DNA from 2 places in the Peribacillus sp. B-H-3 genome. Region 2 is predicted to be linked to the other one. Evidence: riboswitches for the same ligand, from Rfam matches in the RefSeq annotation. Region 2 holds a riboswitch; the other holds the start of a gene.
The links. Region 2 has a riboswitch for S-adenosylmethionine ahead of ACN6MY_RS05025 (sugar ABC transporter substrate-binding protein). Riboswitches for the same ligand answer to the same signal wherever they lie in the genome.

Region 1 (3,152 bases), 1.2 Mb from region 2:
GAACTTCAGATAAAAGAAAAGTGAAAAGTGTATTGAAGGAAGAAGTGGAAATCATCTGCACCAACGGCACCATTTCAATTACAAGGCTTGATGAACTTGTTGATGAACTGGCTGAGAAAGATGTTTATATTTTAGTGGATGCTGATGAATCAGGGGAAAAGCTGCGCAAACAGTTTAAAAAAGAAATGCCAGAGGCTTACCATCTTTATATAGACCGAATGTATAAAGAAGTTGCTGCTTCGCCGATGAATCATATTGCTACTGTTTTATTGGCAGCAGATATTGAGGTAAACCCCGTGTATTTAGAACAAAGGATGAATTAAGTAATATGCAAGAGTGGAATGAAGAACAGTTAAATACTTCCGTAAAATGGAATCGGACATTTTGTTTATACCTATACACTCCAATGTGCGGGACTTGCCAGGTTGCCTCGAAAATTCTTGCCGTTTCCCTGGAGCTTTTTCCGGATTTGGACTGCGGCAAAATGAATTTAAACTATATGGCGAATATTGCAGCTGAATATGAAGTAGAAAGTGTTCCCTGCTTATTGGTTTTTAAAGAAGGCAAGCTTGATAAAAAGATATACGCCTTTCATTCTGTCCCGTATATATACGATGTACTTAAAGAAATATAACAAACATCACCATTCTTGCCCAAACAGGCAAGAATTTTTTTTGTGCTGTTAAGCGAAAAGGTCAGAATGCTGCTTCTCGGCAATATTTTCATACAGTCAGGCCTTGTCTCCTTATCTCACTTTATATTTTGCTGACCGTTTTTTTTGTGTCCAATTCCATGATTGCTATTGCTCTCTCGGCAGGACAGGGAGCCGCGGCAGCAGCTATGCTTCTCGGATCAAGGTTTGTAAAACGCTTTGGAGAAGTTAAATCCGTTGTTATTCTGCAGCTGCTTTCCCTGCCTTTCTTATTGCTTAAAGCGTATACCCGTCAATTATGGATAGCGGCATCGCCTTTTTATTCCGGCAGGCTTTTAATGAATGCAGGAAACCCCATACAGATGTCTTTAATGATGTCACTTGCAGCAACCGTTCTAAAGGCTGGCAAATTCCATGAACCAGATGGGCCTTTAACCTGGGGTGGGCATTCATGGGTCCGGTATCTGCCTCTCTTGTCATATTATTGGGCAGCTATTGGGGATATGCAGCCGTATTTTCCATTACCGCAGGAATTTATTTGCTGGCAACAACCTTTTTCTTTATGTGTTTAAGTCTCTATCGAGCCAGTCCTCCTTCAATGGGGGCGTTAGTATGGAACCTGTATCTGCTGCATGACATGCTCCAGGGGCGATGCGGCTGATGTCAAAAGAATCCGGTACGCGATGATGGCTTCCCCCTTTTTCTTATTTCTTAGGAAATAAAGTCAAACTATCTGTTATTATCGGAGAATATGCAGCAAGGCTTTGAAATAATGTCGGCAAAGCAAGGAAAATGACAGTCTGTAGCGGAGTTAAATGGCAAGAGTAACAGGGGCAAATATGCCAAAATAAAATTTGACTATTTACATAAGGGTATGTTATATTTTTGATTAAGCAAAATTTTCTGATTAATTAACTGAATCTTATCAAGAGTGGCGGAGGGACTGGCCCATCGAAGCCCGGCAACCGGTATATATCATACACGGTGCTAATTCCAGCAGAGTATCGGCTCTGGCAGATAAGGAGAGATAAAGCAAAGCCTCTTCTTTTTGAAGAGGCTTTTTTGTTTCTCGTTAACCTTCCAGGAATGATTTCAGATGACTCAGAGCCATGAATTCATAAAAAGTTGGGGGAGAAGGAAAATGGCAGAAAACAAAAATTATCGTTTTGAAACCTTGAGCATTCACGGAGGGCTAAAGGAAGATGCTACAGGAGCCAGGGCATTGCCTATTTATCAAAGCAATGCATATTTGTTCAAAGATACAGATCATGCAGCCAATTTATTTGGACTGAAGGAACCGGGGTATATTTACACCAGAATCCATAATCCGACTGTTACTGCTTTTGAAGAAAGAGCGGCACTGCTCGAAGGCGGGATCGGGGCCCTTGCCGTATCAAGCGGAATGGCTGCAATCACACTGGCCATCTTGAATATTGCTTCAGCGGGAGATGAAATTGTATCAGCTTCAACTTTATATGGAGGCACATATAACTTGTTCGCCAATACACTTCCGAGGTATGGAATCAAGGTTACCTTCGTAAAACCGGATGATCCGGAGAACTTCCGTAAAGCCATTACACCAAAGACTAAGGCAATATTCGGTGAAACGATCGGCAATCCAAGCCTTCGTGTACTAGATATTGAAAAAATAGCAGAAATTGCCCATGAAGCAGGAATTCCGCTTATTGTGGATAATACCTTTGCCACGCCTTATTTGTGCAAGCCAATTGAATATGGTGCTGATATTATTGTGCATTCTGCTACAAAATGGCTGCTAGGCAATGGAACTGTACTAGGGGGCATCATCGTGGATGGCGGGAAATTCGATTGGAATTCCCCTGATTTCCCAGGGTTTACGGAACCTGATCCAAGCTATGGAAATATCGTATACAGTGATGCTGCAGGCCCTGCTGCTTTTATAACGAAAGCACGTGTTCAATTACTAAGGGATCTAGGGCCGTCACTCAGTCCCCAAAGCGCCTTTCAATTCACTCTCGGGCTGGAAACCCTGCATGTAAGGATGAAAGAGCACGTATCCAATACCGGAAAAATCATTGATTATTTAGAAAACCATCCGGCCGTAACATGGGTGTCACACCCGGGGCATAGAGATCACCCTGATAGGAAGCTGGCAGATAAATACCTTCCAAGAGGAGCAGGGGCCATTGTCATTTTTGGGATTGAAGGCGGAAGAGAAGCAGGAGCCAAGCTGATTAACTCCATCCAGCTATGGTCACATGTAGCAAATGTTGGAGACGCAAAAAGCTTAATCATCCATCCTGCCAGCACAACCCATCAGCAGTTAAATAAAGACGAACTGATTCAATCTGGTGTAAGCGAGGATTTAGTCAGGCTGTCAATCGGCATTGAAAATGCAGACGATCTGATTGAAGACCTTGAACAGGCGATTGAACAGGCAACTGGCCTAGCGTCCTTGGCTGTGAAATCTTTATAATTCCGAAAGAGAGTGCGGGCATGCATTCTCTTTCTTCGCTGATTC
Region 2 (3,152 bases):
AGCATTTGTATTAGCACATGAATTGGGCCATGCCGGACATTTTTACCTGGCTAACAAAAATCAGCGGCTATTCAATACAAGGCCGTCAACTTATTTTGTTGAAGCCCCGTCTACACTAAATGAGCTTCTTTTGGCGAAGCATCTCCTTGCTAAAACCGAAGATAAACAGATGAGACGCTGGATAATCCTGCAGCTGCTTGGAACCTATTACCACAATTTTGTGACACATTTGCTCGAGGGAGAATATCAGCGAAGAGTATACATGCATGCTGAAAGTGGGCACCCCTTAACTGCAAAAACTTTGTCTGAAATAAAAGGGAGCGTCCTTGCCGGCTTTTGGGGAGATGCTGTAGAAATAGATGAAGATGCAAGCTTAACCTGGATGCGCCAGCCCCATTATTATATGGGTTTATATCCGTATACCTACTCCGCAGGATTGACCGCATCCACAGCAGCTGCCCAAATGATCCAGGAGGAGGGCCAGCCGGCTGTTGACAGGTGGCTGGAAGTCCTGCGTGCGGGCGGAACAAAAAAACCGCTAGAACTTCTGAAGCATGCTGGAGTAGATATGTCGAAGCCGGAATGCATCAAACAGGCAGTTTCCTATGTTGGCTCCCTTGTTGATGAATTAATTGCTTTATATGAATGATGTGCAAAAGCTTGACTTTAGTTTATTGACAATAAAGATTTTTCTAAAAACTATTGCATTAAGAATCGGATGATGGTATATTCACCACAGGAAAAAAATTGAATAATGTTTTGCTTTAAAACTCTTATCCAGAGTAGGCGGAGGGATTTGGCCCGATGATGCCCAGCAACCGACTGTAATTCCGTTGTGAGACGGGGCGCGTGATAAAATGCGCCGGTATTTATACCAGAGGGCACGGTGCTAATTCCAGCAGAAAGATCATTCTTTCTGAGAGATAAGAGGTTAGAAGATCTATTTTTGTATTCTTCAAGCCTCTTTCTTTTACAGAAAGGGGCTTTTATTTTTTGGCTCTGTTTAATCTGGCCTGTCACCGTATTCAGGCGCGCAGCTTCCGGGAGCAGTTTGGATAATCCAGGCTTTCCGCGGGGAGGGCGGTGAGCCACCTCTGCTGCGCCTGCGGGGTCTCACCTTTCCGCAAATCTAAGCAGGAGTCTCGCACCTTACGCTTCAATCAACCTGGTTGAACAATGCGTTCGCCTCACAGAACTCATTAAAAAACAACAATCTTTAAAAAAACAGCCTTTAAAAATGGAAAACAGGAGGGAATACAGCTGAAAGGAAAATTCCAGGAGTCAGAAAATCTCAAATATTATGAGGGAGAGAAATCAATGAAGAAATATATATGGAAATCATCAATGGCTTTAATTTTTATTATTATGCTGCTGGCAGGGTGCCAGCCGCACGTAGGAAAGCAAGCAACCGCTGATTCAAAAGCAAGTGATAAAAATCCGCTTGCAAATAAGAAAGTGGCACTTATTATGCAGCAGAATCTTGGTACTTTTTCTGCACAATATATTGATGGTGTGAAGGAGCAGGCTGCAAAATTTGGAGGGAAGGTTACAGTATTCACTTCTGATGGAGACCTTGCAAAGATGTCCTCTAATGTTGATGCAGCGATTAACCAGGGCTTTGATGCCATTTTGATTGACCACGGCACAAAAGAAGCACTAACAGACGGCGTGAAAAAGGCCATTGCTAAAAAAATTCCCGTTATCGCATTCGATGCTGAAGTCAATGTACCGGGTGTAACAGTTCTTGAGCAAGGGGATCAGCAGATGGCAAAGGCTACGCTTGAAAAATTGGCCAAGGATTCCGGAGGCAAAGCCAATATCGTGAAAATTTGGGTTGCGGGATTTGCGCCGATGGAAAGAAGGCAGATTGCCTATAAAGACTTTTTAGCCAAAAATACAGGAATAAAAGAGGTTTCTGCTTTTGGAGCAGCTACTCAAAATACGGCTCTTGACACCCAATCGCAAATGGAAGCTATTTTAAAACAGTATCCTAAAAAAGGGCAAATCACAGCGGTATGGGCTGCTTGGGATGAATTTGCCAAAGGGGCGGTGCGGGCCATTAAACAGGCGGGCAGAACGGATATCAAGGTTTATGGAATCGATATGAGTGATGAAGATCTTCAAATGATCCAGGATAAAAACAGCCCATGGGTGGCTTCGGCTGCAGTTGATCCAAAGGATATCGGAAGAATCCAGGTTCGTTATGCTTATCAAAAACTCAGCTCCGGATCCGCGCCTGATAAAGTGAAGTTAAATCCGGTGTTCGTCACCAAAGAAGAATTGCCTGCAGAACAAATTACGACAGCAGAGCTCAATAAATATGTAAAAGGCTGGGGACACAGCGAGCAGGGATATACAGAAAAACTCAAAGACCTGGAAAATGGGAAGTAAAGAAATGTAAAGCCCAGTCGCGGACTGATGAAAGGGGGAGAATAAATTGAGTGCTAAATTGCTGGAGATGAAAAGCATTTCGAAATCATTCGGCCAAGTGAAGGCCTTGAAAAAGGCAAAATTCGAGCTGAGAGCAGGTGAAGTACATGCGCTGCTCGGAGCAAATGGTGCCGGCAAAAGCACACTGATTAAAATTCTTTCAGGGGTGTTCACTGAGGACAGCGGTGAGATAGTATTGGACGGAAGAACCGTCAACTTCCGCTCTCCCAAGGAAGCCAAGGAATGTGGGATTCATTGCGTTTACCAGGAGGTGGACACAGCCATTGTTCCGCAATTGTCAGTTGCTGAAAATATTTTGCTGGATTCATTCTCCACGGAAAGAAAATGGTTTGTATCAAGGAAAAAGATGCTCAAGCAGGCACATGACGCGCTGATTCAGCTTCATGCAGGGGGGATTTCACCCGATAAGCCGGCGTCTGCTCTCACCCTCGCAGAAAAACAAATGGTCCTGATAGCACGGGCCCTGGTCAGGGAGGCAAAAATCATTATTTTTGATGAGCCAACAGCCCCTCTTTCGCTTGAAGAAACACGGCATTTATTTGAAATCATCCAGAAGCTGAAGAAGCGGGGGGTAGCAAGTATTTTTATCTCCCACCGGCTCCCGGAGGTTTTTGAAATTTGTGACCGCATTACGGTGATGAGGGACGGAGAAGCGGCAGGGACTTTCCTTGCCCCGGAAATCACCCAGCAGCAAGTGGTAG

Region 1: another riboswitch for S-adenosylmethionine. It lies ahead of ACN6MY_RS22490 (O-acetylhomoserine aminocarboxypropyltransferase/cysteine synthase family protein); the one in region 2 lies ahead of ACN6MY_RS05025 (sugar ABC transporter substrate-binding protein).

Annotation. Positions count from the first base shown of each region.
Region 1 is NZ_CP183879.1:4,502,802-4,505,953, reverse strand. It holds gene ACN6MY_RS22505 (toprim domain-containing protein) at 1-323, shown strand, start outside; gene ACN6MY_RS22500 (thioredoxin family protein) at 329-634, shown strand; gene ACN6MY_RS22495 (hypothetical protein) at 793-1,224, shown strand; SAM riboswitch class I at 1,572-1,676, shown strand; gene ACN6MY_RS22490 (O-acetylhomoserine aminocarboxypropyltransferase/cysteine synthase family protein) at 1,794-3,107, shown strand.
Region 2 is NZ_CP183879.1:1,024,874-1,028,025, forward strand. It holds gene pepF (oligoendopeptidase F) at 1-649, shown strand, start outside; SAM riboswitch class I at 771-930, shown strand; gene ACN6MY_RS05025 (sugar ABC transporter substrate-binding protein) at 1,318-2,391, shown strand; gene ACN6MY_RS05030 (sugar ABC transporter ATP-binding protein) at 2,438-3,152, shown strand, end outside.